Regions from separate parts of the Acidovorax sp. FG60 genome, predicted to be linked through region 2. Evidence: predicted binding sites of a transcription regulator. Region 2 holds the regulator's gene; each other region holds the start of a gene.
The links. The regulator FNR, encoded in region 2, switches genes on or off when oxygen is low (the NO sensors DNR and NnrR bind a similar motif). The targets are predictions, from matches to a motif close to TTGATNNNNATCAA.
Positions count from the first base shown of each region.

Region 1: the regulator FNR is predicted to act here: its motif matches at 4,487-4,500, upstream of ACODS0_RS20505 (type IV pili methyl-accepting chemotaxis transducer N-terminal domain-containing protein).
Region 3: the regulator FNR is predicted to act here: its motif matches at 4,611-4,624, upstream of ubiU (ubiquinone anaerobic biosynthesis protein UbiU).

Region 1 is NZ_JBMDJC010000016.1:18,965-29,171, reverse strand. Features, by position in the region: gene ACODS0_RS20535 (thioredoxin family protein) at 1-65, opposite strand, end outside; gene moeA (molybdopterin molybdotransferase MoeA) at 231-1,589, opposite strand; gene ACODS0_RS20525 (GNAT family N-acetyltransferase) at 1,609-2,154, opposite strand; gene mobA (molybdenum cofactor guanylyltransferase MobA) at 2,170-2,814, opposite strand; gene ACODS0_RS20515 (DUF6713 family protein) at 2,845-3,228, opposite strand; gene moaA (GTP 3',8-cyclase MoaA) at 3,295-4,431, opposite strand; gene ACODS0_RS20505 (type IV pili methyl-accepting chemotaxis transducer N-terminal domain-containing protein) at 4,601-5,452, shown strand; gene ACODS0_RS20500 (hypothetical protein) at 5,481-6,161, opposite strand; gene ACODS0_RS20495 (hypothetical protein) at 6,158-7,132, opposite strand; gene ACODS0_RS20490 (hypothetical protein) at 7,250-7,375, opposite strand; gene ACODS0_RS20485 (SDR family oxidoreductase) at 7,492-8,253, opposite strand; gene ACODS0_RS20480 (DUF2889 domain-containing protein) at 8,304-8,927, opposite strand; gene ACODS0_RS20475 (aldehyde dehydrogenase family protein) at 9,059-10,207, opposite strand, start outside.
Region 2 is NZ_JBMDJC010000007.1:243,843-254,049, forward strand. Features, by position in the region: gene hemN (oxygen-independent coproporphyrinogen III oxidase) at 1-506, opposite strand, end outside; gene fnr (fumarate/nitrate reduction transcriptional regulator Fnr) at 694-1,416, shown strand; gene ACODS0_RS12940 (hypothetical protein) at 1,485-1,778, opposite strand; gene ACODS0_RS12945 (FixH family protein) at 1,830-2,111, opposite strand; gene ccoG (cytochrome c oxidase accessory protein CcoG) at 2,185-3,630, opposite strand; gene ccoP (cytochrome-c oxidase, cbb3-type subunit III) at 3,717-4,634, opposite strand; gene ACODS0_RS12960 (cbb3-type cytochrome oxidase subunit 3) at 4,659-4,796, opposite strand; gene ccoO (cytochrome-c oxidase, cbb3-type subunit II) at 4,810-5,442, opposite strand; gene ccoN (cytochrome-c oxidase, cbb3-type subunit I) at 5,460-6,899, opposite strand; gene ccoS (cbb3-type cytochrome oxidase assembly protein CcoS) at 6,964-7,101, opposite strand; gene ACODS0_RS12980 (heavy metal translocating P-type ATPase) at 7,101-9,542, opposite strand; gene ACODS0_RS12985 (universal stress protein) at 9,650-10,093, shown strand.
Region 3 is NZ_JBMDJC010000004.1:349,343-359,549, reverse strand. Features, by position in the region: gene ACODS0_RS08780 (alpha/beta hydrolase) at 1-68, shown strand, start outside; gene ACODS0_RS08775 (YidB family protein) at 143-625, opposite strand; gene ACODS0_RS08770 (M20/M25/M40 family metallo-hydrolase) at 838-2,208, opposite strand; gene ACODS0_RS08765 (LysR family transcriptional regulator) at 2,367-3,293, shown strand; gene ACODS0_RS08760 (MFS transporter) at 3,279-4,463, opposite strand; gene ubiU (ubiquinone anaerobic biosynthesis protein UbiU) at 4,720-5,754, shown strand; gene ACODS0_RS08750 (U32 family peptidase) at 5,910-6,872, shown strand; gene trhA (PAQR family membrane homeostasis protein TrhA) at 6,891-7,511, shown strand; gene ubiT (ubiquinone anaerobic biosynthesis accessory factor UbiT) at 7,527-8,048, shown strand; gene ACODS0_RS08735 (putative zinc-binding protein) at 8,051-8,464, shown strand; gene ACODS0_RS08730 (UbiX family flavin prenyltransferase) at 8,457-9,053, shown strand; gene ubiD (4-hydroxy-3-polyprenylbenzoate decarboxylase) at 9,120-10,207, shown strand, end outside.

The DNA.
Region 1 (10,207 bases), on a different contig from region 2:
CCTGTCAGGCGGTCCACCTCGTCACGGGATGGGGGTTGCGCAAGGTGCTGGGCGGTGTAGGGCATAGGCGCAAGATTTCCAAACGGGTGCAAATGAAAAAAGCCATTGTGCTGTGCTTCGCCCGCGCGGGGTGCCACGGGCGCGGCTCCTGTAAGAGATGCTTAGCAAGGGCCGCCCCGCAGTGAAGGCGTCGGTCCCCCTGGGGGGAAGGTGAAAAGCGACTCAGGGGGTCAAATAACGCCGTCAAACACCATCACATCCACCGTGTCGCCCACGGCCACGTTGCCCTGGCCGTGGTGCAGCACGATGAGTCCGTTGGCCTGCACCATCGAGCTGAGCACACCCGAGCCCTGGTTGCCCGTAGTGCGCACCTGCAGCGTGCCGTCGGCTGCGGTGTTCACGGTGCCGCGCTGGTATTCGGTGCGGCCAGGCTTCTTGCGCATGGCCTCGGTGCTGGTGGCGCGCAGCAGCGGTGGGGCGCTGTGGTTGCTGCCCATCATGCGCAGCAGGGCGGGGCGCACAAAGGCCAGGAAGGTCACCATCACGGCCACGGGGTTGCCCGGCAAGCCGAACAACACCGCACCGCTGTGGGGGTGATTGGTATCATTTTGATAGCTGTTAGCGCTTGATGGGTAAGCGCTGGAGGCCAATTCGGCTTGATTTTCTGTGGTGGCAATGCGCCCCACCGCCATAGGGCGGCCCGGCCGCATGGCAATGCGCCAGAAGGCCACGTCGCCCAGCTTCTTCATCATGGTGCGTGTGTGGTCGGCCTCCCCCACACTCACGCCGCCGCTGGTGATGATGGCGTCCGCGCGCTGCGCCGCGTTGCGAAATGCGGCCTCCAACAATTCCGGCTCGTCGCGGACCACGCCCAGGTCGATCACCTCCACGCCCAGCCGCGTGAGCAGGCCGAACATGGTGTAGCGGTTGCTGTCGTACACGGCGCCTTCGCGGGGTGGCTCGCCGAGGCTTAGGATCTCGTCGCCGGTCGAGAAATACGCCACGCGCAGGCGGCGGTATACCGTGACGGTGGGCAGGCCCAGGCTGGCGACCAGGCCCAGCGCAGCAGGCGCCAGCAGCGTGCCCTTGGCCAGCGCCACGCTACCCTCCATCAGGTCTTCGCCCTTGAAGCGGCGGTTGTCGCCGGTCTTGAGCACATCGGCCGCGATGGTGATGTGGCCGTCAGCTGCGGCGGCTGTGGTGAACTCCTGCGGCACCACGGTATCGAGGCCCGTGGGCATGATGGCGCCGGTCATGATCTTGACGCACTCGCCCGCCGCCACGGTGCCCACCCAGGCCTTGCCCGCCAGCGCCGTGCCCACCACGCGCAGCGTGAGAGGCTGGCCTGCGACCAGTTGGGCGCCCGCAAACGCATAGCCGTCCATGGCCGAGTTGTCGTGGGGCGGCACGCTGACGGGGGAGATCACGTCCTGCGCCAGCACGCGTCCCAGGGCGCTGAAGAGGGGCAAGTCTTCGGTGGCGCTCACGGGCTCGACCAGCCGTTCCAAGAACGTGTTCACATCGGCAGCGCTCAGGGCCTGCGGGTCGTAGCCTTGCAGTTCGGCGGCAATCTGGGCAATGGTTTTCATGGGTCTCAGTAACTTTCAATCAGTCGTGCAGCACGCGCACCATGTGCAGCTTGTCAAAGCCCACGCCGTCCACCACGATGGCGTGGGGCAGAAGGCCCCAGGCGCGGAACCCGGCCTGCTCGTACAGGCGCACGACATGCGTGTTGGAGGCCGTGACCGTCAGCACCAGCTGGGTCAGTCCGGGCACGCCGCTGGCGGCCTCTACACAGGCGGCTACCAGCTGCTGGCCGATGCCTTGGCGCTGGGCTTGTGGCGCAACCATCATGCCTACCAGCGTGGCGAGGTGCCGCTGCTTGGTGCGCTGCTCGCGCTCACAGCCCAGGCAGCCGACCAGCTGGCCTGCGGCATCGAAGGCGCCGAGGAAGAACTGACCCGACTCCGGCGCGCCAAACCGCGCCACGTACTCGCTGGCATCGCGGCCCACCGAGGATTCGTAGTCGGACGTGAACGCATCCGGCGCGGTGCGCAAAGCCTCGTCGCGAAGGGCTTTGTAGGCCACAGCGTCCGATGCGACCAACGGGCGGATCAACACTGCACGGGCGGCCGCAGGCGTGTGCGCGTTCATCGCAGCGGTGCGTGATCAGGCCTGCGGTGCGCTCGCGCTTTCCAGCGCGTGCAGCTCAGCTAGGGTGTTGGCGTTGAAAAAGGCCTTGGGGTCGTCGCCGGGCTGGTCAAACGGCACGATGGCGCAGCGGTGCTGTGCCGTCCATGCGTCAATCTTGCGGCCACCGGCCTGGGTGAAAGCGACCAGGCTTTCGAGCAGGTCCACGCGCAGCAGGCAGAACACCGGCTGGGTGCGCACGGTGGTGCGGCCCGTGCCATCGTCCTCGGGCGCTGCGGCCATGGCGATGTCGGCGTCCTGGGCGTCAGCCGCCGCCGCCAGGCGCTGGGCCAGGTCCAGGGGGAACAGCGGGGTGTCGCAGGGCACTGTCAGCAGCCAGGGCGTTTCGCAACGCTCCAGTCCTGTCAAAAAACCCGCTAGCGGCCCGGCATAGTCGCTCAGCACGTCGGGCCACACCGGTGCGCCGAAGGCTTCGTAGGCGGCCAGATTGCGATTGGCGTTGACCATGGTGGCGCCGGTCTGCATCTGCAGTCGCATCAGGGTGTGCAGGGCCAGGGGCAGGCCCCGAAAGTTTTGCAGGCCTTTGTCGACCCCGCCCATGCGGGAGCCGCGGCCGCCGGCAAGGACGATGCCGGTAATGTCTTGGGTGTCAATCTTGGTCATGGTGCGCGCGATGGAGCGTGAAATAGAGGGCTACCGCAGCGGCCGGGTGCGCAGCGCGGTCAACTGCAGGCAGGAAAGGACAGCCGTGCCGACCAGCAGGCCCAGGGACACAGGTTGTACAAAGGCCTCGTGTCCCAGGGCAAAAAACAGCCCGTGGATCACCACGGTCAAGGCACCGAGGCAAGGCATGAGTTTGTAGAACATCAGGGCCGCTGAACCCTCGCCACGGGCCACTTGCGACTGCGCGTACAGCACCAGCGCAATGATGGGCAGGTTCAGCAGCAAGTTGACCTGGTTGCCGCCGGGGATGTGAAACAGCTCCCACTCGTGCCAGTACGCGGCGTCGATCTGGTGGGTGACCAAGACGGCGGCGTTGGCCAGAAACAGTGCGCGGTGTTTTGGTTGAAGGGACATGGGTGGCTGTAAGGACAACGCGAGGACCGAAGCCACCGATGGTGCCCTAAAAAGTCGGCACTTTGCTTACCCGCCGATGTAGCTCATTTCCACACGCCGCACCCCTGGTGTATTGTCTGCCGGCAGGCTGCTGCGCAGCTCCGAATAACGATCCGTGCGCTGCTGCCAGATGGGCGCGATGGCCGAGGCAATCGCTTCGTCGCTGGCGCCGCCGCGCAGCAGGGTTCGCAGGTCGTAGCCTTCGGAGGCAAACAGGCACAGGTACAACTTGCCTTCGGTAGACAGGCGCGCGCGGTTGCAGTCGTGGCAAAACGCCTGGGTCACGCTGCTGATCACGCCCACCTCGCCCAGGGCGGGGTCATATTGGCCTGCGGCGTTGGCATAGCCCCAGCGCTCGGCGGTTTCTCCGGGGCTGCTGGGGTCGAGCTGCACCAGCGGCAGCTCGGCGCGCAGGCGCTCGATGACCTCGGCTGAGGGCAGCACTTCGTCCATGCGCCAGCCGTTGGTGGCGCCCACGTCCATGTATTCGATGAAACGCAGCGTGGTGCCCGTGCCCCGGAAGTGGCGGGCCATGGGCAAAATTTCGTGGTCGTTGGTGCCGCGCTTGACCACCATGTTGACCTTGATGTGCGACAGCCCGGCGGCGTGCGCCGCTTCGATGCCCGCCAGCACGTCGGCCACCGGAAAGTCCACATCGTTCATGCGGCGAAACACGGCGTCGTCCAGGCCGTCGAGGCTCACGGTCACGCGGTTCAAGCCCGCGTCTTTCAGCGCTTTGGCCTTGCGCGCCAGCAGCGATCCGTTGGTGGTCAGCGTGAGGTCGGGCGCCAGCCCGTCCACCGTGCGCAGCTGGGCCAGCTGCGCCACCAGCGCTTCCAGGTTCTTGCGCAGCAGGGGCTCGCCACCGGTCAGGCGGATCTTGCGCACGCCATGCGCCAGGAAGAGCTTTGCCAGCCGCGTGATCTCTTCAAAGCTCAGCAGCGCGCCATGGGGCAGGTAGGGGTAGTCCTTGTCGAACACTTCCTTGGGCATGCAGTAGTTGCAGCGGAAGTTGCAGCGGTCTGTCACGCTGATGCGCAGGTCGCGCAGCGGGCGGCCCCGGGTGTCGGTGAGCAGGCCCGTGGGGACCACGGCTCGCGCGGGCACTTTCGCTGCCAAAGCAGCAATGCGTTGGTCCACCAGGGGAATCACTCGTTCGGCCATGGCGCGATTTTGCCGCAAGGGGGCCTTCAGAGGGGGCAAGCCCCTGCGCGCGGAGTTGATCGCGGTCAAGTTTAGCTCAGGCGCTGGTATGGCCCGCCTTTGACATGGCGCAGGGCGTTCTGTTTGCTGCGTTGCAACAATCTGCCCATTCGATTTCAAGGGGATTCCCATGTTGACGCGCGAATTTTCTGTCGATGCCGTGCCATGCCAGCGCCGTGTGGCCCTTCAGCGGGTGGCGGCGGGTGTTCTGCTGCCCACCTGGGCAACTTGGGCGACAGGAGCCCAGGCGCAGATGGGGTTGTCGGGGGCCATCAACTATGCGGGCTGGTTTCGCGCACTGTCGCAGCGCATGGCCAAGGCCTATAGCCAGCAGTACCTGCAGGTGCTGCCTGCTGCGGCGGTGGATGTGATGGGGCTGGCGCGCAAGATGGTGCAGACGGGTAGCGGCGAACTGGCCCGAGGCATGCAGTCGGGCCAGTGGCCTGCAGAAGTCGGGCGGCAGCTGGCAGAAGTGCAAAAGCAGTTTGCCCTGCTCAACCAGATGACTTCGGCGCCCGCCACCACCACGGCCCTGGTAGCGGCGGCATCGGAACAGGCCGATCGAACGCTGCTCATTGCGCAGGCCGTGACCGAGGCCATCGAAAAATTGGCACAGGCCCCCAGTGCCCGCCTGGTGAACCTGGCGGGCCGCCAGCGCATGCTGTCGCAGCGCCTGGCCAAGAACTATTTTTTGAGTGCTGCCAAGGTGGATTCCAAGGTGGTGCAGGCGCAGCTGGCGTCCGATGCGGCGGACTTCCGCCAGGCCTTGCAGACATTGAAGGCGGCGCCCGTGTCCACATCGTCCATCCGCAACGAGCTGGAGTTGGCCGACTCACAGTGGCTGTTTTTTGAATCCGCGCTGCGCCGCCCGGCTGATGGCGCGGGGCTGAACGCCGTGGCCACCACCAGCGAACGCCTGCTGGGGGTGATGGACAAGCTCACCGGCCTGTACGACGCTGCCCTGCGCGAGGTGCTGGGCTGAGAGGCAGGGAGCGGCCGGGGTCACCCGATCAGCCGCCCCAGGCCGCATGCTGCATGAAGTCCGCCAGGCGGCAATCGCGCCCCACCAGCACCAGCCGGGTGTCCAGCGCGTTGAAAAACCCTGGGGGAGGTGGAAGCGGCAGCTGCTGGACGCGTTTGTGGGTGTCGATGCGCGCCGCTGCCAGTTCGTAGTCGCGTGCCAGGGCCATCCACAGGCCATGGGCGCCGGCCGACTGGCGTGCGCCTGTTATCAGGCTCCTCCCTGAGTCCAGCCACCATCGGTAGATGGCTGATGCAATGCCCATGCGGCGGTAGCCGTCCACCACCTTGGTGTGGGGCGCACGCAGGTGGCGGTCGGTGCGGCGGTCCACCTCGACCAGCCGGTTGAACACGGTGTAGGCCACGATGCGGTTGCGCTGCGGGTCGATGGCATACACAAAGTATTCGCCGTCGGCCTCGCGCAGGCGAAACACCAGCCCATGCAGATGCAAGGGCAACGGCTGCATCGCATCGCGCGTGCGGTGGTTGGTGCGGATGCGGTCGTACAGCGCCTCGAACTCGCGCTGGATGTCGCGGCCCGACAGATCCACGTCGATGCGCAGTTCGGTCAGCCGCTGGGCCCACCGGCCCAGCAAGCCCTGGCCGGGCCACGTGTTGGCGATGACGGTGGCGTCGCGTGGGTCGCACAGGCTGCAGGCGATGGCCATCATGGCGTGTTCCCCTGGCCATCGGTCCAGCAGCCGCTCAGCAGGCGTGCAGGCTGTTCGCGGGCGCACACCTGGGCGCTGTGGGGCCAGTCGGGCAGCGGCACCACCAGGCCTGCGTATACGCCGTAGGCCTCACCCGCCGCAATGGTTTCGCCCGCCCACAGGCTCTCGCCCGCACGGATGGCCCCTCCGGCGTGAATGTGCCCACCGGCCCGCACACCCCAGCCCACTTGCAGGTGGCCCTTGCAGTCCACGTCGCCCGTTACCCACACGCCCCGGGCAGCCTGCACGGCAGCATCGGTTTGCAGGTGGCCACCCACCTTGATGCCGCCGTCGCAACCCAGGTCGCCCATCACCCGCAGATCCTGGGTCACCCGGCAGTGGCCACCGACGTGGGCGGCAGCCCCGCAGTCCAGCTCGCCGCCCACACGCAGGCTGCCTGTGCACTGCAGTCGCTGCGCCACTGTCAGCGACCAGCCCACGCGTGCATCGCCGTGCAGCCGCGCGCTGCCCTCGCAGCGCACTGCGCCCGCCACGCGCAGGTCTTCGCCCACGCGCAGTGCTCCACCCACCCGCAGGCCGCCCAGCACGCTGAGGCTGCGGCCCGTGCGCAGCACACCCTCCACGTCGGCGTGGCCCCGGCAGCGCACGCTGCCGGCAAACACCAGCGCGTCGGCCTCCAGGTGGTCTATTTCCAGCACATCGTTGGTGGGGCCGAACTGGTCCAGCATCCAGCAAGCGTCTTCCACGCGACCTTCGCGCACCAGGTCGTCCAGCAGCGCCTGGTAGTTGCTGGCGCCCTCCTGGCGGCGCAGGTACCAGCGGTAGCCGTCGGCGCAGGGCTGCTTGGCACGGATGAAGTGGCGGGTGATGTCGGGGGCGACCGCCGCGTTGGCGATGGCCTCATCGGCGGGCAGGCTGCGCGCAGGGGCGCACGGGGCGAGCGAAATCTCGCCCGAAGGAAACGGGGGCATGGACACTCCTGACGTCCGCGCCCCGGCCGTGGCCAAGGCGCAAGCTGGCGCTGGGCGTGGGGCCCGGCGACAGGAAGTGCGCGAAAAGAATGCGGAGGGGAGGGGGTGTCGCCGGGCTCAGGAATCTGCAGCGAGGGTGCAGAGAGCGCGGTCACCGGCCTGGAGCGTGGCCTGCGAGCGCGCGCCACGGCGCAGCGGCGCTGTGGCGTTGGCGGTCGTGGCGGTGGAGTGGCTCGCAAACATCGGCGGCACTATAGGCAGCGGTTTCAAGACCGTCAAATCAATCCGCACTGCCTTGGTGCGGATTGGGCGCGCGCGCAAACGCAAGTGATGGTGGCTTGCGAGCGCGCTCGGGGCCTTTACACGCAGCGTCCGCCATCCACCTCGATGCACACGCCGCTGATGAACGACGCCTCGTCGCTGGCCAGGTACAGCGCCGCATTCGCCACGTCCAGCGCGGTGGAGAAGCGCCCCAGCGGAATGGTGGCCAGAAACTTGGCACGGCGGGCCTCGTCCACCGGGCCGCCCGCAAACTCGGCGGCCAGTCCCGTGTCGGGATTGAACACGGGGTTGATGCAGTTCACGCGGATGTTGTCGGGGCCCAGTTCGGCCGCCATGGACTTGCTGGTGATGATGACGGCGCCCTTGGAGCCGTTGTACCAGGTCAGGCCCGGGCGCGGACGCAGCCCGGCGGTGGAGGCGATGTTGATGATGCTGCCGCCACCGGCCTGGCGCAATGCAGGCACGGCGTGGATGGCCGACAGGTAGATGCTCTTCATGTTGATGGCATAGACCTTGTCGAACTCGTCCTCGCTCACTTCGAGCATGGGGCGGTTGCGGTGCGTCCAGCCTGCGTTGTTCACCACCACGTCCAGGCGGCCGTACAGGCGCACGGCCTCATCGACCATCGCCTTCACCTCGGCGGACTTCGTCACATCGGCCTTGAAGAAAGCCGCCGTCCCACCGGCTGCCGTGATCTCAGCCACCACGCGCTGGCCACCGGCTTCATTGATGTCGTTGACGATGACCTTGCCGCCCTCTGCGGCCAGGCGTTTGGCGATGCCTTCGCCAATGCCGTTGCCAGCGCCGGTGACGATGATGGATTTGTTCGAAACGCGCATGGAATGGCTCCTTGAATTATTCAAAATTGATAGCTACTGACGCTTTAGTTTCAAGCGCTAGGGGCTTGTTTGGCTGAAATTTCTGCAGTGAAATCTGTGGTTGTGGCTTGCTCCGCCAGCTTGGGGGCCTGCGGCGCACGGCCGTAGAACTGGGGGAAAAACTCTTTCACGCCCTGGCCGTTGAAGTCCCACCCCGTGCACTGGCCCAGGTGGCGCGGTGGCTCGTCGGGGTGGCTGGACGAAAACACGGCGGGCACCGACTGGAACGCCGCGGTGGCCAGGTTGAACAACAGCTCGCGCAGGTGGGTACAGCTCGCCACGCAGCCCAGGTGCTTCTGGATGGACTGGCGCCAGCCGCGCGCCATGCTGCAGCCCACCATGTGCTGCAGTGCAGTTTGGGCCTCGGTGCAGCCCTGGAGCGGGTGCGAATCCATCGCCACATCGATCGCCTGCACCACCAGCTGGCGGTTCACGGTCACGCGCAGCCACATGTGGTGGATGGCCTCGCCCGCGAGGCGCTGTTTGGTGGGGTCGCGAAAAGAGGTGGCGTCGTAGGCCTTGCTGTCGTGCAGCTCGCCTTCAATGTCCCACAGTCCATCGTCGCGTTCAAAGCCCTGGTAGTTCACCCGGCGGACATGTTTCAGGGTGCGGGGGGCGGGGGGGCTCAGGGGCATGCGTTTTTTATGGTGACTAGGTAGCGAGAGACTGGAACTGGCGCGGCCTACGCCAGGGCCGCCGCGCAAGGGCCGCCCCGCCGCGCTGGCGGCGTCCCCCCAAGGGGGAAGGCGCGCAGCGACACAGGGGGTTATCCATATTTGATGGCAACGGTCTTCAAGGTGGTGAAGCCGTACAGCGCCTCAAAGCCCTTTTCGCGTCCATAGCCGCTGGATTTGACGCCGCCAAACGGCAACTCCACACCGCCGGCCGCGCCGTAGTTGTTGATGAACACCTGGCCGCTGTGCACACGCTTGGCCATGCGGAACTGGCGCGCGCCGTCACGCGTCCAGATGCCGGCCACCAGGCCGAATTGCGTGGCGTTGGCCAGCTCCACCGCATGGTCTTCGTCCTGAAAGGCCATCGCCGACAGCACGGGGCCGAAGACTTCTTCCTGTGCCAGGCGGTGGCCCACGGGCACATCGCGCAGCAGGGTCGGGGCCTGGTAGTAGCCGGTCTCGGGCGCTTCGTCCACCACCACGCCCTGGGCCACCATGGGGATGCCGGCCACTTGCGCGTCCGACAGAAAGTCCCACACGCGCTGCTGCTGCGTCTGGCGGATCAGCGGGCCCACGTCCAGGTCCATGGCGGCGGGGCCGACGCGCAACTTTTCAAACGCCTTGCCCAGGCGCTCCAGCAGGGGTTCATAAATCAGCGAGTCGATCAGCACGCGCGAGCCGGCCGAGCAGGTCTGCCCGGCGTTCTGCACGATGGCGTTGATGACCACGGGGATGGCGGCATCGAGGTCCGCATCCGCAAAGATGATCTGCGGGCTTTTTCCGCCCAGCTCTAGCGTCACGGGGCAGTGGCGCTCGGCGGCCACCTGCTGGATCAGCGTGCCGATCTTGGGGCTGCCGGTGAAGCTGATGTGGTCGATGCCGGGGTGGCGCGCCAATGCGTCGCCCACCTCATGGCCGTAGCCGGTGACGATGTTGAGCGCGCCGGAGGGAAAGCCCACCTCGGCCGCGAGCTGCGCCACCCGGATCAGCGAGAGGCAGGCATCTTCGGCCGGTTTGACCACGCACACATTGCCCCCCGCCAGCGCGCCGCCCACGCTGCGGCCGAAGATCTGCATGGGGTAGTTCCAGGGGATCACATGGCCCGTGACGCCGTGGGGCTCGCGCCAGGTCAGCACGCTGTAGCCGTCGGGGTAGGGGATGGTCTCGCCATGGAACTTGTCGCACGCCCCAGCGTAGAACTCGAAGTAGCGCGCCAGCGCAATCGCGTCGGCGCGTGCCTG
Region 2 (10,207 bases):
CGGTTGAACCCCAGTTCCGCCAGCACTGCAAGGCGGTCCGCATTGACGGTGCGAGGGTCCACCTCAATCGAATACTCCCCGCCCGGCGCCAACGAAAAGCTGCGTTTGAGCATGCCCATCAGCTCCCGCAAGCCCTCGTCCGATAGAAAAGTGGGCGTGCCACCACCCAGGTGAAGCTGACTCACCACCTGCCCCGTGCCGCAGTGTGCTGTGTGCAAGTCAATCTCGCGGCTCAAATACCGCAAATACACCTCTGCACGATCATGGTGTTTGGTGATGATCTTGTTGCATGCGCAGTAGTAACAAAGGGACTCGCAAAAGGGGATGTGCACGTACAAAGACAGCGGCAAGGCCTTCGTCATGGAGCCCAGTCTGCGCTGCTCCAAGGCAAGCGCGTAGTCGTCCTGCCCAAAGGCCTCGACGAAACGGTCAGCTGTTGGGTAAGAGGTATAACGGGGCCCTGGCACGTCGAAACGGCGCAGCAGCTCGGGCGAAACAGCGGTCATGGGCAAATTCCTTGCGTACACTTCGACTGTGCCGTAAGCTGCACTCCATGTCCTTGACCTGCATCAAGTGATGGGCCGGGACGAACAGCGACAATTTGATGCACATCAGTCGCCCACCCGCACCCAAAGGCCCAGCCTGTTAGGCATATGGGGCGATATGCTCAAACCTTACCCAGCCTCTGTTCCTATGAACCCGCTCACCATCAAAGTCGCCTGCTCCAACTGCAACCTGCGCGAGCTGTGCATGCCGGTGGGGCTGAGCGAGGAACAGCTGCAACGCATTGACGAGGTCGTTGCCGTTCGCCGCAAGATCAAACGCGGTGGAACCCTTTTCCGCAACGGCGAATCCTTCACCTCGCTCTATGCCATTCGAACCGGCTTCTTCAAAACATGTGTAGCCACCGAAGACGGGCGTGACCAGGTCACGGGTTTTCAGATGGCAGGCGAGATCATCGGCCTTGATGGCATCGTGAATGACCACCACACCTGCGATGCGGTGGCCCTGGAAGACGCGGAAGTCTGCGTCATGCCCTTTGACCGCATCGAAGAACTGTCCCGCGAAGTCACCGCCTTGCAGCACCATGTGCACAAGATCATGAGCCGCGAGATTGTCCGTGAGCATGGCGTGATGCTGCTCCTGGGCAGCATGCGCGCTGAGGAGCGCCTGGCCGCGTTCCTGCTCAATCTGGTTCAGCGCCTGCACGCCCGGGGGTTCTCGCAGTCCGAGCTCGTGCTGCGCATGACCCGCGAAGAGATCGGTAGCTACCTGGGCCTCAAGCTCGAAACCGTGAGCCGCACCTTCTCCAAGTTCGTGGAAGAAGGCATTGTCGAGGTCAAGCAGCGCCATGTGCGCATCCTGGAGACCGAGGCCCTCAAGCGCATCGTGAACAACCAGCAAGCCTGCCACTGAACCTGCTGTCGTCTGCCATCCTGGCAGTCCTCACCACATTGACCTTTGCCAATAGGTGGCACTACCGCTCAAGGGCACGATGATGTCTTGCGGCAGTCATCGGGACGCTCGCCTTCGGGAACCGGGCAACGGTTAAGTTCAAACGGTGACATGGCCAGCAGCGTGGTCAACGCGCTGGATGCCATCGTGATTATCCAGAACGCAAAAAAGGCCAGCGTGTACACGCCCTGCCGTGACAATGCCAACGGCTGCCCAAACCAGTGCAGGTCTTGCGGATCCACCATCGCAAAAACCAGCATTTCCATCACACCGGCCATCAAAAAGGCCGGCCAGGCAATCCACATCACGCGTTGCATCCACATTGGTTTGTCTCCTGGTAAGGCCGTGCAGGCATGCTGCCCGGCCAGGTGGGTTCAGCGCGGCTGGTCCTGGACCGGGGTGGCCGCGTGGTTGCGGCCCTTCATGGCTGGCAACAGGCTTTTTTCTGGGGTGGCCAGTGTCTTGTTGATCTCGATGCCCTGGCGGTAATAATCTTCCGCGACCACAGGGTCGGGGCGCGATATCGCGAGCCACAGGGTCACAAACCCTGCAATGATCACGATCACGGGACCGGCGATGATCAGCCACACATGGCCAAACCTCCACCAGGGTGCAGCGGCAGAAGGGGCAGTGCCGAGGGCGGAACTGGATGGCATGGTGCTTACTCCTCAAAAATTATCTTGCTCAAAGCAAGACCCGCGAAGGTCTTGCACCGGGTCGCTCGCTGCGTTATCGCGGCACCAGAAACACGGATTTCTCGCTCACATGGGCGTCCGCGCCCAAGGCCTGCACATCGAACTGCACGGCATGTGATCCCGAAGGGGCTGATCCATACGGTATCTGCAGACGGACGGCCACCCACCGGGACTCCGCCGCACCGATGTCCACCTCGGCATCAGAAGCGACTTCCAGCCCTTCAAGGCCACGCACACTGATGCGATAGCGCTGGGGGCCTTCAGTGGCGTTCATGATCTGCAGGCGGTAGATGTTCTCCAGCTTTCCACCTGCCACGATGCGCGACAGCGCCGCCCGATCACGGACCACATCCACCTTCAAAGGCGTGCGTGTGACAAGGCTGGCCATCATGCCTACGCACAGGGCCACCAGAACCGCGCTGTATATCAGCACTCGTGGCCGCAGCACACGGCGCAGGATCTGCGACTGACTCCACCGTTTGGCCACGCCGTTCTGCGTAGAAAACCGGATGAGCCCGCGCGGATACTGCATCTTGTCCATCACGGTATTGCAGGCGTCCACGCACAGGCCACAGCCGATGCATTCGTACTGCAAGCCCTTGCGAATGTCGATGCCCACAGGGCACACCTGCACACACAGCGAGCAGTCAATGCAATCGCCCAACCCCTGGGCTTTGTAGTCGATGTTCTTCTTGCGCGGCCCACGCTGCTCACCGCGTTCTGGGTCGTAGGTAACGATCAGCGTGTCCTTGTCGAACATGGCGCTCTGAAAGCGCGCATAGGGACACATGTATTTGCACACCTGTTCGCGCATATAGCCGGCATTGCCATAGGTGGCAAAGCCATAAAACAGTACCCAGAAAATCTGCCAGCCACCCTGCACCGCCAGCAGCTCTGCCCCGAGTTCGCGGATGGGCACGAAATAACCCACGAACGTGAACCCCGTCCACAACGCCACGACAATCCAGATGACCTGCTTGAAAAACTTCTTGCGAACCTTCTCGAAGGTCCAGGGCCCATTGTCCAGCCGAAGCCGTGCACTGCGATCACCTTCGATCTTGTGCTCGATCCACATGAACATTTCGGTGTAGACCGTTTGCGGGCACGCAAATCCACACCAAAGCCGCCCCGCCACCGCCGTAAACAGGAACAGCGACAACGCCGAGATAATGAGCAGGCCCGTGAGATAGATGAAATCCTGGGGGTACAGAACCAGGCCGAAGATGTAGAACCGCCGAGCCCCCAGGTCAAACAGCACCATCTGGCGCTGCCCCCATTCAAACCACGGCAGCCCGTAGAAAACGATCTGCGTGAGAAACACCATACCCCAGCGCCAACGCGCGAAGAGGCCACTGATGGAACGCGGGTAGATCTTCTTTTGCGCTTCGTACAGGGAAACAATCTCGCCCTGCGATGAGGCATCGGACGCAACCGGCGCTATCGGGATGACCTTGCGAGCAGGCTCGCTGGGTGGGTTCATGATGGTATCGGTCCGTTTGCTTCGTGGTTCTCAGTTTGCGCTGCCCCCTGGAGCTGTGCCTGGGCACTGCTCCAAGTGGCCAAGGCTCAGCGTGCAGCGGCCTGGGTGCCGTTCGACAAGCCCCAGACATAGGCCGACAGCACACCGATCTGCGCTTCTGTCAGCTTGTCCGCCTGGGCGGGCATCTGGTTAACCTTGCCGTTGTTGACCATGGCAGTGATGGCCGCCTCGCCCCAGCCATGCAGCCAGATGTCGTCGGTCAGGTTGGGGGCACCCAGTGCCTGATTACCCTTGCCGTCCATTCCGTGGCAGGCTGCACACGCCGTGAACTTGGACTTGCCCAACGAAGCACGCAGCGAGTCATGCGGGCTGCCCGAAAGACTCAGCACATAGTGCGAGAGATTGCGCACATCTTCGGGGGAGCCCACTGCGGCAGCCATGGGAGGCATGTTGCCGATACGGCCCTTCTCGATGGTTTCACGGATCTTCTCGGGTGCACCGCCATGCAACCAATCGCCATCAGCCAGATTGGGGAAACCCTTGCTACCCCGGGCGTCCGAGCCATGGCACTGCGCGCAGTTGTTCATGAACAGGCGCTCGCCAATGGCCTGGGCCTGAGGATCCTTGGCAATGTCTTCAGGCTTCATCGAGGCAAACCGGGCATACAGCGGCTCCAGCTCGGCCTTGGCCTTGGCCATCTCAGCCTCGTATTCACCCTTCTGTGTCCAGTTGAGCTTGCCGGAAAAGCTGCCCAGGCCTGGATAGGCGGCCAGGTAGCCCAGGCCGAAGATGATGGTGATGACAAACAGCCACACCCACCAGCGTGGCAGGGGGTTGTTCATCTCGACCAGGTCTTCGTCCCAGACGTGGCCGGTAGTGTTGTCGGACGTGGCCATCACCTTCTTGCGGCCTGCCATCCAAAGCAGAATGCCGCAGGCGATGATGCCGACCAGGGTCAGCGTGGTCACAAAGACCGACCAGAAATTGCTGGTGAAGTCACTCATGGGGTGTTCTCGTTCTGGTGAAGGTCAATCTTGCTCGAAAGGCAGCTGGGCGGCCTCGTCGAACCGGGCCTTGTTGCGGCCTCGGTAGGCCCAGACCCAGATGCCAATGAAACAGGCCATTGAAGCCAGCGTGGCCACAATGCGCATGGTGGTGATGTCCATGGGGATATCTCCTTTACTTGAGCGCGCGGCCCATGACTTGCAGGTACGCAATCAGCGCTTCCATCTCCGTCTTGCCCTTGACATCAGCGGCAGACGCAGCGATCTGTTCGTCGGTGTACGGCACACCCACAGTGCGCAGGGCCTTCATGCGCGGCGCCACGCTGGCGGGGTCCACGGCGTTCTTCTCCAGCCAGGGGTAGGCAGGCATGTTCGATTCGGGCACCACATCACGCGGGTTGTTCAGGTGGATGCGGTGCCATTCGTCGCTGTACTTGCCTCCCACGCGGTGCAGGTCGGGGCCTGTGCGCTTGCTGCCCCACTGGAAGGGGTGGTCGTACACAAACTCACCCGCCACCGAATAGTGCCCATAGCGCAGGGTTTCAGCGCGGAAGGGGCGGATCATCTGCGAGTGGCAGTTGTAGCAACCTTCACGGATGTAGACGTCGCGGCCCACCAGTTGCATGGCGTTGTAAGGCTCCACGCCCTTGACCGCCTCGGTTGTGGACTTCTGGAAGAACAGTGGCACGATCTCTACCAGGCCGCCGATGGCGATGACCAGGAGGATCAGCACGATCATCAGGAAGTTGTTGGTTTCCACCTTTTCATGGGAGAAGCCGGTCGAATTCGATGGGTTGTTGTTAGACATGAGTTATCTCCTTCGGCTCAGGCGTGGGCCGCATTCACGGCAGGAATCGCCACCTTGACCGAACGGCCCGAGATCGCTGTCATCCACACGTTCCAGGCCATGACCAACATGCCACCCAGATACAGCAGGCCACCGGCCACGCGGATCACATAGAACGGATAGGTCGCCTTCACGCTTTCCACAAAGGTGTAGGTGAGCGTACCGTCGGGGTTGATGGCGCGCCACATCAGGCCTTGCATCACACCGGCAATCCACATCGCGGCGATGTACAGCACGATGCCAATGGTGGCCATCCAGAAGTGCAGCTCAATGGCCTTGATGGAGTGCATCTTTTCGCGGCCAAACAGTCGGGGCACCAGGTAGTACAGCGAGCCCATCGAGATCAGACCCACCCAGCCCAACGCGCCAGAGTGCACGTGGCCCACGGTCCAGTCGGTGTAGTGACTCAGGGCGTTGACGGTCTTGATGGACATCATCGGACCTTCGAACGTGGACATGCCATAGAACGACAGCGACACGATCAGGAAACGCAGGATGGGGTCGTCACGCAGCTTGTGCCATGCGCCCGACAGGGTCATGATGCCGTTGATCATCCCGCCCCAGCTGGGTGCCAGCAGGATCAGCGAGAACACCATGCCCACCGATTGCGTCCAGTCAGGCAGCGCGGTGTAGTGCAGGTGGTGAGGGCCGGCCCACATGTAGGTGAAGATCAAGGCCCAGAAGTGCACGATCGACAGGCGATACGAATACACGGGTCGTCCCGCCTGCTTGGGGATGAAGTAGTACATCATGCCCAGGAAGCCTGCGGTCAGGAAGAAGCCCACGGCGTTGTGGCCATACCACCACTGCACCATGGCATCCTGCACACCGGCGTAGGCCGAGTAGCTCTTCATGAGGTCAGCCGGGATCGCAGCGCTGTTGACCACGTGCAGCAATGCCACAGCCAGGATGAACGCGCCAAAGAACCAGTTGGCCACATAGATGTGCTTGACCTTGCGCACACCGATGGTGCCAAAGAACACGATGGCATAGGACACCCATACCAGCGTGATCAGGATGTCAATCGGCCATTCGAGTTCAGCGTATTCCTTGCCCTGGGTGTAGCCCATTGGCAGGCTGATGACGGCCCCGGCAATGACCAGCACCCATCCCCAGAAGGTGAAGGCCGCCAGGGGCCCGGCAAACAGGCGAACCTGGCAGGTGCGTTGCACCACGTAGTAACTGGTGGCGAACAGCGCACTCCCACCAAACCCAAAGATCACCGCATTGGTGTGCAAGGGTCGCAAGCGGCCATAACTGAGCCACGGAATGCCAAAGTTGAGTTCAGGCCAGGCAAGCTGGGCGGCGATGATGACGCCCACCAGCATGCCAACCACCCCCACAACCACGGCCAGGATAGAAAACTGCCGCACCACTGTATCGTTGTAGTGCGCAGCATTTGTTTTTGGAGAATCCATCGGGCACCTCTTTGTAATGCAGTAAGAGTTTGTTGCAGTCAGCTTTTTTGGGCATTGACACAAGTCAACCGTCTCGGAGAATCCGCTCTCCCTCTTGCTCGACACTCTCGAACTGGCCGTGGTAGACCGCCCACCACAGGCCCGCCAGAATCATCAGCACCAGCACCACGGACAGTGGAATCAGCAGATAAAGAATGTCCATCAGGCAGCCTCCAGCCAGCTTGTTTTTGAGATATCAATGGGCACCGCGCCCTGTTGTGGCCGCAGGTCTTCGCCTTGCGCAGGCAAAGCCGGCAGGTCGCGCGCAAGGCGCGCGGCGTTGAGCACCACCAGCAGCGAGCTGAGCGCCATGCCCAGCCCGGCCAACCAGGCTGGCATCCAGCCCACCACCGCCAGCGGAACACACAACGCGTTGTAGCCGGCAGCCCACCACAGGTTCTGGCGCACCACACGCAAGGTACGGCGCGCCAGCAGCACGGTCTGGGGCACCAGCGCCAGGCTGTCGCCCAGCACCACAAAATCGGCCTGAGACTGCGCCAGCGGCACCGCACGGCCAAATGCAAACGACACATGGGCCCCTGCCAGCACCGGGCCATCGTTCAGCCCATCGCCCACCATGGCCACCTGGTGGCCACCGGCCTGCAAGGACTGCAACGCAGCCAGCTTGCCCTGGGGCGTGCACTCGCCCGCCGCCTGGGCAATGCCCGCTTGCGCCGCCACACGTTGCACCGCGCCCACGCGGTCGCCCGACAGCAGTTGCACCGCCACGCCGCCCCGCTCCAGAGCAGCCACTACCGCAGGAGCCTCCGCGCGCAGGTCCTCCACCAGATCGAAGCGGGCCAGCTCGGACACTGCGCCGCTGACATGCTGCTCCGACAGCACCACCTGCAGCGCCGACCCCACTTCTTCAGGCGCCACGCCTGCATGGTGCGCAGACCCCAGCCGGACCTGGCGCGCGGGCTGTCCGGCCCCCAATCTGTCGTGCACCCTGGCCACCAGGCCCTGCCCGGCTTCTTCCTGCAGATCGGTCACCGCCCAGCGACCATCATCCAGCGCAGCAGCCGCAGCCACCACGGCTCGCGATGCAGGATGCATCGAGTGGCGCGCCAGAGACGCCGCCATAGCCAACACCTCTTCCGTGCTCCATCCATGGGCGGTGTGTACAGCCTGCAAGGCCATGCCGTCCCGCGTGAGCGTGCCGGTCTTGTCGAACACCACGGTGTCCACATGGGCCAGCGCCTCCAGCCCCTGCAGGTTGCGCACCAGCACACCATGGCGCGCCAGCGTGCCAGCGGCGGTGAGCATGGCCACCGGCGTGGCCAGCGACAGCGCGCAGGGGCAGGTGACGATGAGCACAGCCACCGCCACCATCAAGGCATGCCCCGGGTCGGACGGCCACCAGTACACCGCAGCCAGGCCCGCTGCCACGAGCACCGCCACCAGAAACGGCCGCGCAATGCGATCCGCCAATTGGGCAAGGCGTGGCTTTTGCAGCGACGCGCTTTCCATCAGCGCCACGATCTGCGCAAAGCGGGTCTGCCCGCCCGTGCCTTCCACATGCACCTCCACCGGCGCCTGCAGGTTGTAGCTGCCCGCCGTGACCGTGCTGCCCACGGGGCGCGCCACGGGGGTGGACTCGCCCGTCAGCAGGGATTCATCGGCGTGCGTGCTGCCCAGCGTAATGCGCCCATCGGCCGGAAACGCCTCGCCCGGCAGCACACGGATGGTGTCTCCTGCCACCACACGGCGCGTGGCCACGCGCACAAAGCTGCCATCGGCAGTGCGCCGCTCTACGCTGTCGGGCAGGCGGTTCATCACAGCTTCCAGCGCACCGGCGGTGCGGTCGCGCAGGCGCAGCTCCAGCCAGCGGCCCGTGAGCAGGAAGAAAACAAACATCGTCAGCGAGTCGTAGTACACCTCCTTGCCGAAGATGCCTGCAGGGTCGAAGGTGCCCGCCGTGCTCACCACAAAGGTGATGGCCATGCCCAGCGCCACGGGCAGGTCCATGCTGACGCGGCGCAGGCGAATATCGCGCAGCGCACTGCTGAAGAACGGCCCACACGAGAACACCACCATGGGCAGCGTGATGACCCACGAGGCCCAGCGCAGCAGTTGCTCCATCTCGCCCGTCAGGTCGCCAGGTTGCGCCACGTACGCGGGCCACGCGTACATCATCACCTGCATCATGCAAAAGCCTGCCACCAGCCAGCGCCACAGGGCACGGCGGTTCTCACGCTGGCGCTGCTCGCGCGCAAAGGCATCCATGGCGGGCATGGCGCGGTAGCCTGCCTTGTGCACAGCGTCCATCCACTGCGAGGGCTGCACCTGGGAGGGCTGCCACACCACGCGCGCACGGCGCGTGGCAGCGCTCACATCCGCCTGCAGCACGCCGGGCACGCTGCGCAGGGCATCTTCGATGGTGAGGGCACAGGCCGCGCAGTGCATGCCTTCCAGCACCACCTGGGAGTCCCAGGCACAGCTGGCGGGATCTTCGGCAGCCTGGCCCGTTGGCCCCACAGGCCGACCGAACGCCGACCACTCCTGCGGGTCGTCCAGCAGCACGGCTTGCGCGGCAGGCTCCGCATTGGAAACAGCATCGGGCGGATGTGCCGGGGAGGAGGCCGGCGCACCGGGTCGAAACATTGACATGGTTCAAGCCTATCGTTCGGACATGACAGGTACATTGACCTGCATCAAGTCCCAGAACATGATTCATCCTAAGCTTGTTCCATCACTTTGAGGAGACCTTTATGTACAAACGCATCCTGATCGCAACGGACGGCTCACCCCTTTCCGACAAGGCCGTGGAACACGGACTGTCGCTGGCCGCGCTCACCGGCGCCTCTGCCGTGGCCCTCAAGGTGGTGCCCCGCTACCCCCGCAGTTACTTCGAGGGCGGCATGCCCGTCGATACCAACGACGTCAAGCGCATCGAAACCCAATGGGGCGATGCGGCACAGGCCATGGTCGATGGCGTGAAGGCCCAGGGCGACGCCCAAGGCGTGGCAGTCAAGGCCGTCATCGCCAAGTCCGACCTCGTGGCCGAAGCCATCATCTCGGCCGCCAAGAAGCACAAGTGCGACCTGATCGTGATGGCATCGCACGGCCGCAAGGGCCTCAAGCGCCTGTTGCTGGGCAGTGAGACGCAGCATGTGCTGACGCACTCGCACATCCCTGTGCTTGTGCTGCGTTAAGCATAAATTCAAACATCAAAACAGGCTCTAGCGCTTTTCCATAAAGCGCTAAAAGCTATTAAATACATAGCAAAACACCGAGAAGGCTAGACGCCCGCTCGGTGTTTTTTCATT
Region 3 (10,207 bases), on a different contig from region 2:
AGCTGGCCGAGCCGGTGTTCAACCTGCTGCAGCAGTGGCTGGTGCGGCGCTGTCCGGCAGTGAGGTAGCCGGGTCGTCGCGGTTACCCAAAATTTCAAGCCAAAATGGCCGCCAGCGCTTATCTATAAAGCGCTAGCAGCTATCATTTTTGCAACAATCCGCCCAGCATTCCGAACAGGTCGTTCGAGGTGCCAAACCCGCCCTGCGGCGCCTCGCCGCGCGGGCTGAGCTGGTCGATCAGGCCCGGCAGTACCTGGGCCAGCTGGCCTGCTGCCGCGCCGGGGCCTACGCCCAGTTGCGACGCGATCTGCGACAGCGGGCCGCTGCCCAGCACGCTGGACAACTGTTCGCCGGAGATCGCCTGATTCGGCCCCGCGCTCAGCCAGGACGCAATCACATTGCCAAGCCCCGCCTGCTGAAACTTGGCCATCAACCCCGGCAGACCGCCCACCGGGCCGTCGTTGCTGATCAGGGACATCACGGCCTGCACCAGCTGCGGGTTCTGCGCAGCCAGGCTGATCAAGCCGCCCAGGCCACTCCCGGCCCCACCGGCTGCAGCGGCGCCATTGCCGCCTTGCGATGCATTGTTGATAACGGCACCCAGAACGGAATCGAGCAAACCCATGGTGTTCTCCTGCAGAGGGATAAAGGACGGCGGTGCGCCGCCCCGGACGGAACCACCCATGGTACGCACCTTGGCGTCTCCTTCATGTCAACAATCGTGAATTGTGGTGCTGCGGGCCCTGCCCGGCAGGGCACGCGGCAACACGCCATCCACGGCCCGCTCCACTCCCGCGCTGGTGTGTGTCGCTGAGAGGGCGCCCCGCTGCCGCGCAACTACTTGGCGCGGGGTGGGCGCTTGTCCAGCAGCGGTGCACTCACACCCTGCACCCCCACCAGCCCCAGCACCGTGACCAGCGAGGTCTGCGCGCCTTTCCAGGCGTCCGTCAGGTCAATCCATTCGGACAGCGCGTGGAACCCGCCCGTCTTGCCGCCGCCCCCGATCACGATGGCGGGGATGCCCAGCGACATGGGCACGTTGGCATCGGTGCTCGCGCCGCCCAGCACCGTCTTGCGGCCAAACGCCGTGTTGGCGCGCACGGCCGCTTCCACAATGACCGAATCCGCCGCCGTACGGCCACCGGGCCGGTCGCCGATGAGTTTGGTCGATGCGCTCAGGGTGTTCACACCCCAGCGCGCGTTCTCTTCGGTCACGGCGCTGTCCACGGCGGCCAGCACCTGCTTTTCGGTGGCCAGCATCGGGGCTGTTTCGTCGGAGCGGATGTCCACCGCCATGCGCGCATCCGGCGCGATGGTGTTGACCGATGTGCCGCCGCCCACAGTGCCCACGGTGAACGTGGTCTTGGGGCTCTTGGGCGTGCGGATGTCGGCGATCTTGGCAATGGCGCGGCCCATGCCGTGGATGGCGCTGGGCACCTCGCCAAACGCGGCGTAGCTGTGGCCGCCCGGGCCCTTGAAGGTCACCTCGTGGCGGTGGCTGCCCGTGCCCAGCACCAGCACCGTGCCATCGGGCGCGGGCTCCAGCGCCACCATGCCGTCGATGTCCAGGTGTTCCTTGAAAAGGTGCTTCATGCCGCGCAGGTTGCCCAGCTCTTCCTCGCCCACATTGCCCACGAACACCAGGTCGCCCACGGTGGCGATCTTCTGGTCGTTCAGCACCTTGAGCCACGACAGCAGCACGGCCAGGCCGCGTGTGTTGTCGGAAATGCCGGGCGCATACAGCTTGCCGTCGCGCTCCCTCACCTTCACATCGGTGCCAGAGGGGAACACGGTGTCCAGGTGGGCCGAGATGACCAGCTTGGGGCCGTTGCCCGTGCCCTTGCGCACGCCCACGACGTTGCCTTCGGCGTCGATCGCGGCGTTGGTCAGGCCCAGGGCCTGCAGCCGGGCCAGGAAAGCTTCGGCGCGCTTTTGTTCCTTGAACGGAGGCGCCTCGATCTCGGTGAGCATGCGCAGGTCTTCGGTGGCGCGGTCGTGGTCGGCCTTCACGGCATCGAGCAGCTGCAGGATCTGGGGCGCAGCCATGAGCTGGCCATAGGCCTTGTCCACGGCGGGACGCAGCGTGGTGGGCGTGGGCGCCACGGCACCGAACTGCGCATGGGCGGCACCGGGCAGCAAGGCGGCGCAGGCGAGGGCCATGGCACCCGCAAGGGCTGTGGCACGGAAGGTATGGAGAGGGAGAGTCATGGTGATCCAGCGAAACACAAACACAAACGGAAGGAGTGACCGGCCTGTCCAGCCATCGTGGATGGAGCCGTGGGCCAGCATGCAGGGCCATGCAATTGTTGGACCGAACCCCGCCCCTGGGCTCTGCTTTAATCTGCCCAGCCGACAGTTTTTCTTACATGCGCAAACACATCCCCAGCACCCGCGCCCTGCTTGTTTTCGATGCCGTGGCACGCCACCACGGCGTGAGCAAGGCCGCCGAAGAACTCTGCCTCACGCACAGCGCCGTGAGCCAGCAGCTGCGCCTGCTGGAGGGCCAGCTGGGCCTGCAGCTGGTGCAGCGCGGCGCACGCGGCTCCACGCTCACCGACGTAGGCCGCCGCTACCACGCGCAGATCGTGGGCGACTTGCTGCGGCTGCAGAACCACACCCTCGAAGCCATGGCCCAGCGGCCCGATGGCGCGCGCCTGCTGGTGGGTTGCGTGCCGGTGTTTGCCGAGCGCTGGCTGCTGCCCCGGCTGCCTGCCTTCCTTGCGCAGCACAAAGGCTGCAGCCTGCACCTGCAGGTGTACCCCACGCAGATCTACATGGCGGAGATACCGTTCGACGTGGCCGTGCAGTACGACGACGCGGCCTGGCCCGGTGTGGTGCCAGCGCCCCTGATGCCCGAGGTTTGCGTGGCCGTGTGTGCACCGCAGTCGCGCCACCGGCGTGCGACGGAGCGCGGCGATTTTCGGGCCGTTCCGCTGCTGCAGCTCAGCTCGCGCCTGGGCGCCTGGGACTACTGGCTGGCCCGTGCGGGCATCACGCGCATCCCCGGCCACACGTTGGGAGGCCACCGCTTTGATCTGTTCTCGATGCTGGTGGAGGCCGTGCGCGCCGACTTGGGGCTAGGCCTGGTGCCCCGGTATTTTGTGGAGCGCGAACTGCAATCGGGCGAGCTGGTGCTGGCCCACCCGCACCACGACAGCGGTGCGCGGGGCTACAGCCTGTTCGTGGCGCCGGGGCGTCTGGAAGACCGGGCGGTGGCGGCCTTTGCACAGTGGCTGCGCACCACGGTGGCCGCAGAAGGCGCTGTGGCTGAGATGCCTTCAGACGCCGCGTGAAACGCGCTTGCGCTGCAGACCCAGCCAGGCCAGTGCCAGCCCCGTCACCACAATGGGCACCAGCGACCCGGCGTTCAGCAGCGTCCAGCCCTGTGTGGTGACCAGCACACCCGACGAGAACGCACTCAGCGCCAGCGTGGCGTACACGCAGAAGTTGATGGCCGCCTGGGCGCGATCCTTCTCCTCAGGCCGGTAGGCCGTCATGGCCAGCGTGGTGGAGCCGGTGAACAGGAAGTTCCAGCCCACCCCCAGGAAGAACAGCGCAACGCCGAAGTGGTGCAGCTCCACGCCCATCAGCGCCACGGCCACGCAGGCGAAGTTGAGCAACACCCCCGTGCCCATGATGGGCAGCACGCCAAACCGCTTGATGAGGTGGCCGGTGACAAAGCCGGGAGCGAACATGCCAATCACATGCCACTCCAGCACCAGCGCCGAGGCGTCAAAGTCAAAGCCACACACCTGCATGGCCAGCGGCGTGGCCGCCATCAGCAGGTTCATCACGCCATAGCCCAGCGCCGCGCCCACAATGGCCACGATGAAGGCAGGCTGGCGCATCAGTACAGAGAGGGGGCGCCCCTGCTCGCGTTGGCCCGCAGCGTTGAGCACCACGGGTTGCGCTTCGAACCGGATGGCTGCCATGCACAGCATGGACAACAGCGCCACGCCGATGAGCGCGATGTACGCGCCCGCAAACGGCACCGGGAACAGCGTGCGCGTGGCGCTGGCCAGGTTGGGGCCTGCCACGGCGCCCAGCAGGCCACCGGCCAGCACCAACGACACGGCCTTCTCGCGGTAGTCCGGGGCCGCCAGCTCGGCGGCCGCAAAGCGGTACAGGCCACCGTTGGCGCTGTAGTAGCCCGCCACCAGCGTAGCGGTGCACAGCAGCCAGAAGCTGCCGCTGAACGCCGCCCAGGCACACAGCGCGGCCGATGCCACGGCCACGGCCAGCCCGATCTGGAACGACACCTTGCGACCCCAGCGCGATTGCGTGCGCGCCACCAGCGGGGTGGACAGCGCCCCGCCCACCACGTAGCCCATCACCGGCAGCGTGGCCATCCAGCCAAAGGGCGCCAGCTGCAGGCCCACCAGGCCATTGATGGCAATGAAGACAACGTTGTTGGTGAGGAAAAGGCCTTGGCACAGCGCCAGCAGCCACAGGTTCTTGTTCATGACAGGGCAGCGCCCGGGTTGGGCAAAAGGAAGGAACGAAAAGTGGGACAGCGTAGACGCAAGTCAAGGCCTGGCGGCTATGGGGTGCGCTGCGGAGGCGGGCCACATCAAAACCCGACTGGTTTGCTCCGGAATTGTGCACCGCCGTTGATGAAGATCAGCGGATGCGTGGGGTGTCCTCATTATGGTGGCGCCCAGTGCTGTGGCCCGGCCCGGGGCCCGCGTTTGAATGTTTGTGATGGAACCCCTGAAATCGATGGAGGCGGTGCTGCCTGAAGCTGCAACCCCCGGACTGGAACTCGTCTGCCCCGCCGGCAGCCTGCCCGCCCTGAAGGCCGCTGTGGACCACGGCGCTAACTGCGTCTACCTGGGCCTGCGCGACGCCACCAATGCGCGCAATTTTGCGGGCCTCAACTTTGACGAGGCCGCCATCGCCAACGGCATTGCCTATGCGCATGGTCGCGGCTGCAAGGTCTTCATGGCGCTCAACACCTACCCGCAGGCGGCCAACCCGGGGCCGTGGCGCAGCGCACTGGACAAGGCGGTCGACCTGGGCGTGGACGCCGTCATCCTGGCCGACCCCGGCCTCATGCAATACGCGCTGCAGCACCATCCCCGGCTGCGGTTGCATCTGTCGGTGCAGGGCTCGGCCACCAACTACGAGGCCATCAACTTCTACCGCGAGCAGTTCGGCATCGTGCGCGCCGTGCTCCCGCGTGTGCTGTCGATGGAGCAGGTGCGCCAGGTCATCGACCGTACGCCGGTCGAGATCGAAGTCTTCGGCTTTGGCAGCCTGTGTGTGATGGTCGAGGGGCGCTGCGCGCTGTCGTCGTACGTGACCGGCGAATCGCCCAACACGCACGGCGTGTGCTCTCCGCCCAAGGCCGTGCGCTGGGTGGAGACGCCGCAGGGCCGCGAGTCGCGCCTGAACGGCGTGCTCATCGACCGCTATGCACCCGGCGAGAACGCGGGCTACCCCACGTTGTGCAAGGGGCGTTTCGACGTGGGGGATGACGAGAACTACTACGCCATCGAAGAGCCCACCAGCCTCAACACGCTGGAGCTGCTGCCCCAGCTGCTCAAGATGGGTGTGCGCGCCATCAAGATCGAAGGCCGCCAGCGCAGCCCCGCGTATGTGGCGCAGGTCACCCAGGTCTGGCGCGAGGCCATGGACCAGTGCCTGTCCTACCCGCACCGCTATGCGCCCAAGACGCGCTGGATGGCCAGCCTGGACCAGGTGGCAGAAGGCCAGCAGCACACGCTGGGCGCCTACCACCGCCCCTGGAAATGATGAGCGACTCACAAACCTCTTCTGGCGTCGTTGCCGCGTCTTGTCGTACTGGCCGTACTGCCTGCGACGCGGCGCCTAGCCAGAACCGCTTCGCTGAGGTTTGTGAGCCGCTACTAGCGTCTGGATCCCACGATAAAAACCCCGGAGACCGCCCCATGAAACTCTCTCTCGGCCCGCTGCTGTACTACTGGCCCCGCGACACCGTGTTCGCGTTCTACGAGGCCATGGCCGCCACGCCTGTGGATGTGGTGTACCTGGGCGAGACGGTGTGTTCGCGCCGCCATGAGCTGCGCCTGGCCGACTGGCTGGCGCTGGCGCGCATGCTGCGGGACGCGGGCAAGGAGGCGGTCTTGTCCAGCCAGGTGCTCATCGAGTCCAGCGCCGACGTGGGCGTGATGCACAAGATCACAGGCAACGGCGAATTTCTGGTTGAGGCCAATGACATGGGCGCCGTGAGCTGTCTTGCGCGCGTACCCGCCGGGCCGCAGGCCTTTGTGGCCGGGCCGCACCTGAACCTGTACAACGCGCACTCGTTGCAATGGATGGCGCAGCTGGGTGCCACGCGCTGGGTCATGCCGCTCGAAATGTCGCAGGCCGCGCTCGCTGCCGTGCTGGCGCAGCGGCCCGCAGGCATCGAGACCGAGGTGTTTGCCTACGGGCGCATGCCCCTGGCCTATTCGGCACGCTGCTTCACCGCGCGCCACCGCAACCTGCCCAAGGACGACTGCCAGTTCAGCTGCCTCGACCATCCTGACGGCCTGCCGCTGCGCACGCGCGAGGGCGAGGGCTTTCTCGTGCTTAACGGCACGCAGACCCAGTCGGCCCGCGTCTACAACCTGGCCAACGAGCTGGCGGCGATGCGCGCCCAAGGCGTGGACGTGGTGCGCCTGAGCCCGCAGGCCCAGCGCATGCCGCAGGTGATCGCCGCGTTTGACGAAGCCCGCCGCGCAGTGGTTGCGAAAGAGACTCCTGAAAAGACACCCGACTTTGTGGAGCGCATGCAGCCCTTCATGCCCGATCTGCCCTGCAACGGCTACTGGTTCGGGCGACCGGGCCTGGAGCAGGGGCTGCATGGCGCTGTAGGTGGTGCTGCCGCGCGGCCTGCCATGCATCCATAACGCGAAGCGAATCACCGCATGGTCCCCGGAGAACGTTTCAACAGCATCAGCCACCTGGTGGGTGCCCTGCTCGCCACGGCAGGCACGGCCGTGCTCATCACCCTCGCGGCGCGCCTGGGCGATCCGTGGAAGGTGGTGGCGTTCAGCATCTACGGCGCCATGCTGGTGGCGCTGTACGCCGCCTCCACCGCGTACCACAGCGTGCGTCGGCGCACCATCAAGGCCGTGCTGCAAAAGCTGGACCACTGCAGCATCTACCTGCTGATTGCGGGCAGCTACACGCCGTTTGCGCTGGTGTCGCTGCGCGGGCCCTGGGGCTGGTCGCTGCTGGGCGTGGTGTGGGGCCTGGCCCTGCTGGGCATTGCGCAGGAGATCTGGTGGGCGCGGGGTGCACGCGTGCTGTCGCTGGTCATCTATGTGCTCATGGGCTGGCTGGCGCTGGTGGCCGTGGTGCCGCTGTGGCAGGCGCTCACGCCAGCTGGGTTTGCCTGGTTGCTTGCGGGTGGGGCCTGCTACACGCTGGGCATCGTCTTCTATGCGCTGGACCACCGCGTGCGCCACGGCCACGGGCTGTGGCACCTGTTTGTGCTGGGCGGCAGCGTCTGCCACTTTTTCACCGTGTTTTTCTACGTGGCCTGAGGGCCCTTCTGTCTCATGGCGGCTTCTCCCCTTCCTTTCCCCCTGCTCGTTCCTGCGCCCGTGGGCGCTGTGCTGGCGCGCCTGCCCGCCTACCCTGGCTCGCAGCTGCTGGTAACCGCGCTCAACCTGGCGCTGGCGCGGCACCTGCCTGCGGACGTGGGCCAGGTGCTGCTGCACAAGAAGATGCGGGTGCAGGTGCGCGATGCGCGCGTGGCGTTCGACTTTGCCTGGACGGGCCAGCGCTTCGCCCCCCATGCACCGCTGGTGCCGCCGCAGGTGGCCGACGTCACGCTGAGCGCTACGGCCCGTGATTTTTTGCTGCTGGCCCAGCGCCAGCAAGACCCCGACACGCTGTTCTTCAGCCGCCGCCTGTCGATGGAGGGCGACACCGAGCTGGGCCTGGTGGTGAAGAACGCGCTCGATGCGATCGAGCTGCCCGTGCTGGACCCGCGCCAGTGGGTCCACAAGCTGGCGCCGCGCCAGGTGCTGAGCCACCTGCGGCGCCGCCTGGACCCGACACCCCGCAACGGAGGGTGAGCATGACCACCGACACCCATCCCCAGAACCACCCCTTGGTCTATTCCTGCTCCGGCTGCTCCAGCGCCGCGCAGCTGGCCAACCACGTGGCGCTGCAGCTCGACCGGCGCGGCGTGGCCGAGATGTCGTGCATTGCGGGCGTGGGGGGCGATGTGCCGCACCTGATGAAGACCGTGCGCTCGGGCCGGCCCATCATCGCGCTCGACGGCTGTCCGCTGGTCTGCGTCAAAAGCACGCTGGCGCGCCATGGCATCGTGGCCGACCGGCATTACCAGCTGCAACAGTACGGCGTGAAGAAGCGCGCCCACGAAGACTTCGACCCCGTGCAGGCCGCGCTGGTGCTGGAGCAGGTGGAGGCCGATCAGCAGGCGCAGCCCTTGGTTCGTTCTGCCGCCATGGAGCCCTCGCATGGCTGATGCTGCCCACACCCGCCGCATCATCGTCGCGATCTCGGGCGCCAGCGGCGCCGTGTACGGCGCGCGCCTGCTGCAGGTGCTGCAAGGCCAAAGCGGCATCGAGACCCACCTGGTCGTCTCCGACGCCGGCTGGCGCAACCTGCAGCACGAGCTGGACATGGACCGCCCCGCCGTCGAGGCCCTGGCCCACCGCGTGCACGACGTGGCCAACGTGGGCGCGGCCATCGCCAGCGGCTCGTTCCAGTGCCATGCCATGGTGGTCGCGCCCTGCTCCATGCGCACGCTGGCTGCCATAGCGCATGGGCTGGCTGACAACCTGCTCACGCGTGCGGCCGACGTGGCCCTCAAGGAGCGCCGCCGCCTGGTGCTGATGGTGCGCGAGTCGCCCCTGCACCTCACGCACCTGCGCAACATGGTGGCCGTGACCGAGATGGGCGGCATCATCTGCCCGCCGCTGCCCGCCTTCTACCTGCGCCCGCAGACCGTGGGCGAGGTGGTGGACTACAGCGTGGCGCGCGTGCTCGACCTCATGGATGTGCCGCACGCCCTGGCGCCCCGGTGGCAGGGTTTGGAGCTCAATGCTCCTTAATTGATAGCTGCTAGCGCAATCAATACCTGCGCTAACGGCCGATTTCATTCAAATCCTGAACCTGACATGGCCTACAGCGACCTGCGCGACTTCATGGCCCAGCTCGAAGCCACGGGCGACCTGCGTCGCGTGGCGGAGCCCGTGTCGCCCCACCTGGAGATGACTGCGCTCAGCGACCGCGTGCTGCGCGCAGGCGGCCCGGCGCTGCTCTTCACCCAGCCCACGGGCCACCGCATGCCGGTGCTCACCAACCTGTTTGGCACCACAGACCGCGTGGCCCGCGCCATGGGCGTGGCCGACCTGCACGGCGTGCGCGCCCTGGGCGAACTGCTGGCCACCCTCAAGGAGCCCGAGGCGCCGAAAGGCTTCAAGGACATGCTGGGCATGGGCCAGCTGCTCAAGACCCTTTGGAACATGGCGCCGCACACCGTGGCGCGCGGCGCACCCTGCCAGCAGGAGGTGTGGGAGGGGCCGGACGTGGATCTGGCCCGCCTGCCCGTGCAGCACTGCTGGCCCGGCGACGTGGCCCCGCTCATCACCTGGGGTCTGACCATCACGCGCGGCCCGCGCAAGGCGCGGCAGAACCTGGGCATCTACCGCCAGCAGGTGCTCTCGCGCAACCAGGTCATCGTGCGCTGGCTGGCCCACCGGGGCGGGGCGCTGGACTTTGCCGACCACTGCGTCGCCCACCCCGGCCAGCCCTACCCCGTGGCCGTGGCGCTGGGGGCCGACCCGGCCACGTTGCTGGGGGCCGTAACGCCCGTGCCGGATTCTTTAAGCGAATACCAGTTCGCAGGCCTGCTGCGCGGCGCACGCACCGAAGTCACGCCCGCGCTGGGCGTGCCCCTCTCGGTGCCCGCCACCGCCGAAATCGTGCTCGAAGGCCACATCCAGCCCGATGCCCATCACGCGAGCGGCTGGCAGCACGCGCTGGAAGGGCCGTACGGCGACCACACCGGCTACTACAACGAATGCGCCGAGTTCCCCGTGCTCACGGTGGACCGCATCACCCTGCGCAAGGACGCGATCTACCACAGCACCTACACCGGCAAGCCGCCCGACGAACCCGCCGTGCTGGGCCTGGCGATGAACGAGCTGTTCATCCCGCTGTTGCAAAAGCAGTTCCCCGAGATCGTGGACTTCTACCTGCCGCC